Regions from separate parts of the Duganella caerulea genome, predicted to be linked through region 1. Evidence: riboswitches for the same ligand, from Rfam matches in the RefSeq annotation. Region 1 holds a riboswitch; each other region holds the start of a gene.

What was found. Region 1 has a riboswitch for cobalamin ahead of ACUJB0_RS05650 (TonB-dependent receptor). Riboswitches for the same ligand answer to the same signal wherever they lie in the genome.
Region 2: it holds a riboswitch for cobalamin, as region 1 does, so the genes downstream of both, ACUJB0_RS31410 (TonB-dependent receptor domain-containing protein) here and ACUJB0_RS05650 (TonB-dependent receptor) in region 1, are expected to answer to the same signal.
Region 3: it holds a riboswitch for cobalamin, as region 1 does, so the genes downstream of both, ACUJB0_RS17950 (energy-coupling factor ABC transporter permease) here and ACUJB0_RS05650 (TonB-dependent receptor) in region 1, are expected to answer to the same signal.

The regions. Positions count from the first base shown of each region.
Region 1 is NZ_BPWJ01000002.1:190,101-193,336, reverse strand. It holds gene ACUJB0_RS05650 (TonB-dependent receptor) at 1-1,507, opposite strand, end outside; cobalamin riboswitch at 1,678-1,897, opposite strand; gene cueR (Cu(I)-responsive transcriptional regulator) at 1,899-2,285, opposite strand; gene ACUJB0_RS05640 (heavy metal translocating P-type ATPase) at 2,282-3,236, opposite strand, start outside.
Region 2 is NZ_BPWJ01000023.1:2,123-5,358, forward strand. It holds gene ACUJB0_RS31400 (adenosylcobinamide-GDP ribazoletransferase) at 1-181, shown strand, start outside; gene ACUJB0_RS31405 (histidine phosphatase family protein) at 186-752, shown strand; cobalamin riboswitch at 771-1,003, shown strand; gene ACUJB0_RS31410 (TonB-dependent receptor domain-containing protein) at 1,138-2,997, shown strand; gene ACUJB0_RS31415 (FecCD family ABC transporter permease) at 3,072-3,236, shown strand, end outside.
Region 3 is NZ_BPWJ01000005.1:486,989-490,224, reverse strand. It holds gene cbiQ (cobalt ECF transporter T component CbiQ) at 1-295, opposite strand, end outside; gene ACUJB0_RS17955 (energy-coupling factor ABC transporter substrate-binding protein) at 285-626, opposite strand; gene ACUJB0_RS17950 (energy-coupling factor ABC transporter permease) at 623-1,306, opposite strand; cobalamin riboswitch at 1,425-1,632, opposite strand; gene ACUJB0_RS17945 (SGNH/GDSL hydrolase family protein) at 1,936-3,030, shown strand; gene ACUJB0_RS17940 (hypothetical protein) at 3,051-3,236, shown strand, end outside.

The DNA.
Region 1 (3,236 bases):
GCTTCCACAAGGCCATCGAACTTTGCAGGCCCGGCACGAACTCGGTGCGCACGCCCAGTTCCGCGCCGCGCGTCTTGACCAGCGGCGTGACCGGATCGATAGGCTCGCGCTCTTTCGGCGTCAGGTGTACTGTGGTGCCGCGCGCGTCGTTGCTGTGGAAGCCCTCGCCGTAGTTGATGAAGAACTCCGTCTTCGCCCAAGGCCCCAGCACCACCGCCAGCTTCGGCGACGTCATGCCGTCGCTGACCTTGCCCGTGTTCTCGGCGATATTGCTGCTCACATCGAAGTGGTAGCGGTCATGGCGCAAACCGGCCGTGGTGCGCAGCCACTCGCGCCACTGCACCGTGTTCTCGAAATAGACCGCCGCATTGGCTTCCTTGACCTTCGACTCCGTGATGACGCCGGTGATCCGGCGCTTGACGGTGCTGTACAGCGCCAGCGGCGACATGTAGTCGTAACGTCCCTGCAGGCCGACCTTGTTGTTCACTTCCAGCCCGCCCCACTTGCCGAACCACGTCTGCGCCACGTCGAAGCCCGTCATGCGGCGCTTCTCGGTCTGGCGCGACTGGTCGCCGTTGACCGGATCGTCGAGGAAGTAGGTGAAGTCGTTGTACAGGTCCAGGCTCGATTGCACGAGGTAGGCGTTGGCCTGCAACAGCGTGTCGCTGCCGCGGCGGCGCAACGTGGCGGACAGGCTATAACGCGAGGTGATGCCGCCGTCGCTGGTGTCGATCGCGCCGTACGAACCGATCTCGCCGCTTTGCACCGCGCGCAGCGGGATCTGGTTGCTGGCGTACCAGCCGCCCTTGTAGGCCATGCCGGTCACGCTGAACTGGTTGTCGCTGCCGCCCTGGCTGTAGCGCAGCACGCCCAAGCTTTTGTGGAAGGCCTCCGGGCTGACCCACGGGCCGTTGTTGTGGCCCAGCTCCGCGCCGTAGACCAGGTTGCCCTCGCCCAGCGGCGTCGATCCGGTCAGGTTGGCGCGGTAGTACTGGTGCTCGCCGACCGTGATGCTGGCGGTGTTCTCTTTCAGCTTGTTCGCCAATCCCATGTGCGCCGCGCCGGCCGAGGCGAAGTCGCCTTCGTCCGCGTAGTACGGGCCTTTTTTGTAGTTGATGCGGTCGACCAGCTCCGGCATCAGGAAATTCAGATCGGTGTAGCCCTGGCCGTGCGCGTGGGCGCGCATGTTGACCGGCATGCCGTCGACGAAGGTGGCGAAGTCGGTGCCGTGATCGAGGTTGAAGCCGCGCAGGAAGTACTGGTTGGCCTTGCCGTCGCCGCTGTGCTGCGTGACGATCACGCCGGGCACGAACTCCAGCAGCTCGCCGGGCCGCAGCGCCGGACGGTTGGCGATCAGCGCCGCCGTCACCGAACCCTGGCTGGCGGCGCTGGTCGTACCGACGCCGTTGTCATAGTGGCCGCGCACCTCCACCGCCTCCATCACAGGTTCGCCGTTGGTCGTTACCGGAACCGTCGCCGCCAGCGCGGCTATCGAAAGCAAAATCATGGATGCTCCTTCAATGAACAGTCGGAGCACAGGGGTGAGCGAACGGCGCGTGCGCAAGGCACGGCCGCCAGACGGCAAAGCCGTGGCGAGCAAAATAGATGCATAGATGTAGATCGAAACAGATGCAATCCCCTCACCTCCCCGTGAGCGGATTGAACAGAAATGCCTGGGCATTTCCACCTGTCTGGCCGGTATCCGGGCTGGCAAGCGACACCGCCTGACCTTCCCATGCGGCTGCACAGTGGTCTGAAGAGGCGGATTTGTCGTCAACGACGACGCTTGTTTACCGTTGCGGGGGCAGCACATGTTGGCTGGCGTGGCCAGCTCCATGTTTCCCGTTTAACTGCGCGTCTGGACAGACGCGCGAGCACCAAAACGGGCCGATTATACGTTAATCGGCCAGCGATTGGAGAATGGGGCAATCGGGACGATGATCGCCGTGGCAGCAGCTGGCCAGCGTCTGCAGGGTGTCGCGCATTTCGGTCAGTTCGGCGATGCGCTGGTTCAGTTCCGCCACGTGGCCCATGGCGATGGTCTTGACGTCGGCGCTGGCGCGCTCCTTGTTCTGCCACAGCGACAGCAGGTCGCGGATCTGGTCGAGCGAGAAGCCCAGCGAGCGTCCGCGCTTGACGAAGCGCAGCGCGTGCAGGTCGTTCTCGCCGTAGATGCGGTAGCCGGCGTCGCTGCGCCGCCCCGGCGGGATCAGGGCGATGCTTTCGTAGTAGCGGATCATCTTGGTCGATACGCCGCTGGCCGCTGCGGCTTGTCCGATGTTCATGCTTGTCCTTTCAGGTGGTCGGGCTTCCAGCGGCGCAGCAGCAGGGCGTTGCTGATCACGCTGACGGAGCTGAGCGCCATCGCGGCGCCGGCAACCATGGGGTTGAGCAGGCCGAAGGCGGCCAGCGGGATGCCCACCAGGTTGTAGATGAAGGCCCAGAACAGGTTCTGTCGTATCTTGCTGTAGCTGCGGCGCGAGATCGAGATGGCGGCGGCCACCAGCGCGGGATCGCCGCGCATCAGCGTGATGCCGGCGGCGTGCATGGCGACGTCGGTGCCGCTGGACATGGCGATGCCGACATCGGCGGCGGCCAGCGCGGGCGCGTCGTTGATGCCGTCGCCGACCATAGCGATGCAGGCGTCGCCGGTCTTCAGGCCGGCCACGGTGCTGGCTTTATCGGCGGGGAGCATGTTGGCTACGATGCGGTCGATGCCCAGTTCCTTGCCGACGGCGTCGGCGCTGCCCTGGTTGTCGCCGGTGAGCAGGATGGTCTGGATGTGCAGGGCGCGCAGGGCTTGCAGCGCGGCGCGGGCTTGCGGTTTGACGCGGTCGCCGAAGGCCAGCAGGCCGAGTAGCTGCGCGGCCTGCGGCGCGTTCGAGGCGGCCAGCCAGGAGATCGTCAGGCCCTGTTGTTCCAGCGCGGTGGCGCGGGCGCTCAACGCATCCAGCGCGACGCCCTCCTCCTGCATCAGCCGCGTGCTGCCCAGGATCAGGCGCGTGCCGTCGACGGTGGCGGCGACGCCGCGGCCGGGCAAGGCGGTGACGTTGGCGGCGGTCGGCATGGCGGCGATGGCGCCTTCGCCTGCGCCGGCATGCGTGGCCTCGGGCGCTGCGGCGGCACCGGGGGCGGCTGGCGTGGCGGCACGTGCGGCGGCGACGGCTGGCGCGATGGCGCGTGCGGCGGCAGCGTCGGTCACGGCGCGGGCCAAGGCGTGCTCGCTGCCGCGCTGG
Region 2 (3,236 bases), on a different contig from region 1:
GAGCGCACTGGCAGCTGGCATCGCCGCCGGCGCCATCGCCACCGCCTGGCTGGCCCGCAAGTTCGTCCGCCGCATCGCGGGCTACACGGGCGACTGCCTCGGCGCCGTACAACAGCTCAGCGAAGTCGCGTTCTACCTGTGCGTGTTGGCCAGCATGCGCCACGGCGCACTGCCTTGGTAACGCCATGCGCCTGATACTGGTCCGCCATCCGCAGCCGCTGGTTGCCACCGGCGTTTGCTACGGCCGCAGCGACCTCGCCGTATCAGAGGATCAGCTGGCACGAACGCTGGCGGCACTGTCGGCCGCGCTGCCCCACGGCCTGCCTGTCTATAGCAGCCCACTGCAACGCTGCACCAGGCTCGCAGCGGAGCTGGCGCCGCTGCTGCAATCCCCCGCCCCACTGCTGGACGCCCGCATCGCCGAAATCGACTTCGGCGAATGGGAAATGCGCGCCTGGGACGACATCCCGCGCGCCGACATCGACGCGTGGGCCGCGGATCTGGTCAACTACCGCCCCGGCGGCGGCGAGAGCGTGCTGCAGATGGCCGGCCGCATCGCCGCTTTCTATGCTGACCTCCAGCGCCAGCAGCGCGACGCCATCATCATCTGCCATGCCGGCGCGATGCGCTTGCTGTCCGCATGCCACACCGGCCTGGCGCCCGCCGGTATGGCGCTGCAGGCGGCCCGGCATCCGCATCAAATCGGCTACGGCGCCACGTTGATCCTGCAAAGCCAAACCTCCAGCCAATGACCTCTGGAGCGCAAACCCGTATAATGGCGGGGTTTTGGTGCCCGCGCGTCTGTCCAGATGCGCAGTTAAACGGGAAACACGAAGCTTCTGGTCCACTCGACCAAGGCCCACGTGTGCTGCCCCCGCAACGGTAAGCAAGTGTCGCAGCGCATGCGCGACAGCCCTCCTCCGACAAACCACTGTGCTCCGCATGGGAAGGTGAGAAGGTCTAACTTGCCAGCCCGGATACCGGCCAAATCAGGTGGAAGTGAGCGAACGGGATGTGCGCGAACGGAAGGAGCCGGCATTGGTATCGGCGCTCCGCTGCATGCATCGTCCGGTTCTCCGCTTCTGTTCAATCTGGCCCACGGGGACGTCGGCCGGTTGCTATTAACAGAAAAACTACATGATGAATCTTCATATCTCCCGTCCGGCGGCCCTGACGTCGCTGGCACTGGCAATGGCCGCCTCCTACGCTCACGCAGAACCAATCGCCGGCACCGTGCTGGTCACCGCCACCCGCAGCCCCCAGCCAGTGGCCGACGTTATCAGCGATAGCGTCACCATCAGCGCCGAGCAGATCGCCGAATCCGGCGCCGGTTCCATTGTCGACCTGCTGCAACGCCAGCGCGGCATCGAGATCGCCCGCACCGGCGGCCCAGGCACCAACTCCACCGTGTTTATCCGCGGCGCCAACAGCAACCAGAACGTGGTCCTGGTCGACGGTGTGCGTATCGGCTCGTCGACCACCGGCGCCGCCAACTGGAGCGCGCTGCCGCTGACCTCCATCGACCATATCGAAATCGTCTACGGCCCACTGAGCTCCCTGTACGGCGCCGACGCCATCGGCGGCGTGATCCAGATCTTCACCAAGAAGGGCAAGGGCGCACCGGAATTCACCGCCTTCGCTGGCTATGGCACCGACAACACCCGCGAGGGCGATGTTTCGGTCTCCGGCGCCACCGGCGGTGAACACAGCATCAGCTACGCAATCAGCGCCGGCAAGGAAAAGTCGGACGGTTTCTCGGCCACCCGCCCAACCATCGGCAAGTCCTACAACGCCGACAAGGATGGCTACGACCGCGAAAGCGCGGCGGCGCAATTCAGCCTGCGCCTGGCCGAAGGCCACGAAGTAGGCGCGATGCTCCTGCATAGCAAACTCGATTCGCAGTATGACAACGGCCCGTCGTCCTACGATGTGCGCTCGCACGCGAAGCTCGAAAATGCCTCCGTCTACAGCAAGAACCAGATCCTGCCGACCTGGCAAAGCCTGGTGCAGTACTCGCAGGCCAAGGACGATGGCGCCAATTACAGCAGCGCCTCCGCGTTCGGCTATTCGCAGGCCAACACCAAGCAAACGGACTTCACCTGGCAGAATGATGTGCAGATCGGCGCCGACGTGCTGCAACTGCTGTACGACCACCGCAAGGAAGAAGTGCAGACCAGCGGCTTCACGCTGGACGCTTCGCGGCGCACCACCAACTCCCTGGCGGCTTCGTACAACGCCCGCCGTGGCGATAACCTGTTCAACGCCAGCGTGCGCCGCGACAAATCGGTCTACGGTGGGAAGAACACTGGCTCCATCGGCTACGGCTACACCTTCACGCAGGCGTTGCGCGCCACCGCCAGCTACGGCACCAGCTTCCGCGCACCGACCTTCAATGAACTGTACTACCCAAGCTATGGGAACCCCAACAACAAACCGGAGCAGGGCAAGAACGCCGAAATCGGCCTGCGCTACGACAACGGCTCCACCGCGCTGAGCGCAAGCTACTACCACAACCGCCTGACCGACCTCCTGGTGAACACGACGCCATGCCCATACGCCGGCGATTATTCCTACGGCTGCGCCTACAACGTTAACCACGCGCTGCTCGAAGGCCTGACCATGGCCGCCAGCCAGCAGCTGGGCCGCTTCAACCTGTCCGCCAACATCGACCTGCAGGATCCAAAGGACGAAACCAGCGGCAAGCGCTTGCAGCGCCGCGCCAAAAAGCACGGCAACCTGATGGCCGACTACAGCGCCGGCGCCCTGAAGGCCGGTGTGGAGATCGAACTGTCCGGCGACCGCTACGAAGACACCGCCAACACCGTCCGCATGGGCGGCTATGGCCTGGTTAATCTGTACGCGACCTACCACTTCAACCGCGACTGGTCTGCGCTGGTCCGCTGGAACAATATCGGCGACAAGCAGTACGATCTGGCGCGCAACTACACCACGCCGATGTCCAAGCTGTTTGCCGGCATCCGCTACGGCTACAAGTAAGCAGTAATGGTGTAATCTGCCGGGCGGGAAGCGCATCCGCCGAGCGCCCGGCAGTCTCTTTTTGAAAGCAGTGCATGCATTCTTTCTCCCGCAATCTGCGACAACGCGCCACCGTCACCCTGACCGTGCTGGTGCTGTTCGCGTTTGCCAGCCTGATTTTTTCGGGCATGACCGGTTCGGTCTCGATTCCCCTTTCCGATATCCCCGCAGCGGTCAATGACCTGCTGCACGGCCAGACC
Region 3 (3,236 bases), on a different contig from region 1:
CAGGCAGCATGGCGCCGGACCAGCGCCAGTCGCCCTGCGCGTCCGGGCCGAACAGCATGGCCGCGCAGGAGATCAGCAGGAAGCCGAGCGGCGGCAGCACGGTGGCGGCGTAGGCGCGCAGCGGGACGCGCGCGCCGACCAGGGCGGCCAGCACGAGCACCGACGTCAGCGCGGCCAGCGCGTAGGGACTGCGGGCCAACCAGGCCGCGACCACGCCGGCCAGCGCGAACAGCGCCTTGGCCGACGGCGCCACATCGCGCCAGCGGTTGGCGTACGCGGTCGACTCAATCAGCACGGCGGTCCTGCGCGGAAGCGGCCTCGCGGCGCGCGCGTTCGCGGGCCACGGACATGCCGAGCCAGTAGCCGATCACGCCGGCGCCGATGGCCGCCTGCAGCGCGAACAGCAGCGACGCGATTTCATCGCTGGCCGGCTCGAACACGGGTGTGAACCACGGCTTGTAACCGGGAGCGATGGCGACTATGGCCTGCTGCGCGCGATTGTCCGCGCCGGTGAAGATGGCCGGCGCCTCGCCGCCGGGCGCCGCCGGCGGCGCGGTCGCCAGCCACAAAGGCAGCACCGTCAACAGCACCAGCGCCAGGCAGACCAGCCAGGTCCGGGCCCTCATGCGCCATCCTTGCGCGCACCGAGCGTCATCACGGGCAAGGCGCGCAGCTCGTGCGCGTTGAAGCGGACCATCGCGTTCACCACGAGTAGCGTAAGCAGGCCCTCGCTGATGGCGATCGGCACCTGCGTCAGCGCGAAGATGCCGGCGAACTTGAAGAACGAAACGCTAAAGCCGCCGACGGCGGCGGGGAAGGCCAGCGCCAGTTGGATCGAGGTGGTGACATAGGTCGCCAGATCGCCCAGGCACGCGGCGAGGAACACCGCCGGCGAACGCGAGAAGCCCAGTGCCGACGCCGCGCGCAGCACGCCGTACGATACGAACGGCCCGACAATCGCCATCGAGAACACGTTCGCGCCCAGCGTCGTCAGGCCGCCGTGCGCCATCAGCAGCGCCTGGAACACCAGCACCACGAAGCCCACCGGTACCATCGCGGCGGGGCCGAACAGGGCGGCGCCCAGGCCCACGCCGGTCGGATGCGAACAACTGCCCGTCACCGACGGCAGCTTCAAGGCGGACAACAGGAACGCGAACGCCGCCGCCACGCCGAGCAGCATGCGCCGCTCGGGATGCGATTGCAGGTCGCGGCCGATGGAGCGCAAACCCCAGGCCAGAAAAGGCAAGGAAACGGCTGCCCAGCCGAGCGCGTGCGCCGGAGGCAAAAAGCCTTCCATGATATGCATTCGAAACCTCCCGTCGAATGGTTTTTACGGACACCATGCGGGAGATGAAAGACGGTCGACGGGCGGCACGGGACGTGCGCAAACAATCGATAGCGAATTCCCGTCACCCCGCGGAGATGATGCTGATTTTTTTTGGGCCGGTATTCTGGCTCGCCTTCGTCCTTCTCCGTGTCTTCCCGCGGTTTAATGCAGTGACGTGATGACGGAGTCGTCTGGCTTACAGCAGCGGGGGCTGCACCGGAATGGCCGCGTGTTTCAGCGGCTTCACCGGTTTCCCGTTTAACGAGCGCTCCAAGGAGACGCTCGCACCCAAGCATTGATCTTACACTAACGTTGCGCAATGTGCCAACACCGGACGCTGTGATCGCGGCGCGACAGGCGGGCGGTCCTGTGGAGACATTCGCTTGGTCTTGCGAGACAGTTGGCGGGCTGTGGCGTGCACGGGGCGGTCCCGGGGTAGTATGAGTTGTTTGCTAACATTGCGTCGGCAGGCGATATCACGCAGTTGAAATGGACGATGGCAACCAGGCCGCCGCGACGTGATGGCTCGCGCGCGAGGTTGCCGTCCGTCGCAACAGGAGAACAAACAACAATACGCCATCTCGCACATTCCTGATCGGAGACACCCCATGTCGTACACCCGCTTTCACAAGAAGTCGTTGCCTACGCTGTTGTCCTCGCTGTTCCTGCTCGCTGTCGCGGACCACGCGGCGGCCAGCACCCTGAACCAGAACGTTTCCTGGACCATCGACCGGGCCGGCACCTCCACCGTCTACCGCGTGGTGGCCTACGGCGATTCGATCTTCGCCGGCTACAACGGCTCCGTCACCAGCGCCGCCAAGTACTCGGCGCCGACGGTGGACGCGGAATACCTGTCCGCGCTGTGGAACGCCGACATCGAGAGCGTGCGCCGCACCAAGTCCGGCGCGGTGGCTTCGGATGTGTACAACAACAAGATCGTGGCCGAGCGTTCGTATATGCAAGCGAGTAACACCCGCGTGGTGGCCTTCGAGATGTGCGGCAATGACGGCCTGCAGGCGCGCACCGCCTTCAAGAGCCAGACCGGCACCTGCGACGACAGCGTGCTGACCGCGGCCGAAAGCAGCTGCAAGACCTACGTCGAGGCGGCGATGAACTACATCAACGCCAACGCCTATTCCGGCGTCAAGCTCAAGCTGGTGTCGAACCTGCATTACCCCGGCTACGACGCCGACAACGTGCAGAGCTCGTGCAAGGATGCGTCCACCGGCAAGACCGTGAACATGCAGGACAAGTTCCTGCCGTCGCTGGCCAGGATCAACTTCTCGATGTGCGACCTGGCGCGGCAGAAGGGCTTCGCCTGCGCCGACAACTTCGCGCAGTACATGGGTGCGGACTACGACAGCAACGGCGACGGCAAGATCGACTCCGACGCGCTGCGCTACGTCGCCGGCGAGAGCCAGTCCAGCTATGTCACGCGCATCACGACCACGCTGCGCTCGACGCTGCGCGACGCCAATGCGCACTTCGTATCGTCCGGCAGCAGCTACGACTACATCCAGTCCGACGATACTCACCCGACCTATTCCGGCAGCACCGTCACGGCCGGCCTGTTCGGCGGCAGCTCCGGCTCGGGCGCGCCGCGCTACACGTCCTTCTCGGCCGGCAAGAATCCGATCTGGAACCAGTACGGTCACGAGCGGATGGGCTGGGCGGTGTCGACCTACAACGTCGCCACGCCCTGATGCGTGGGTGAGCTGATCCCTTGGACAAGCCTCCCGAGCGGCCCGAGGCCGGCAGCGAGAAACCGGGCGCCTGGCGTCCGCGCGCCGGCTTTCTGGCCGTGGCGCTCGTGCTGGCTGTGATCGGTTGCGGCGTGCTGGTGTATCTGGTCACCACGCCGGATCCCGGCATCGCCGCCGGTGGCGCGCAGGCTCCGGTTGCGGCCAGC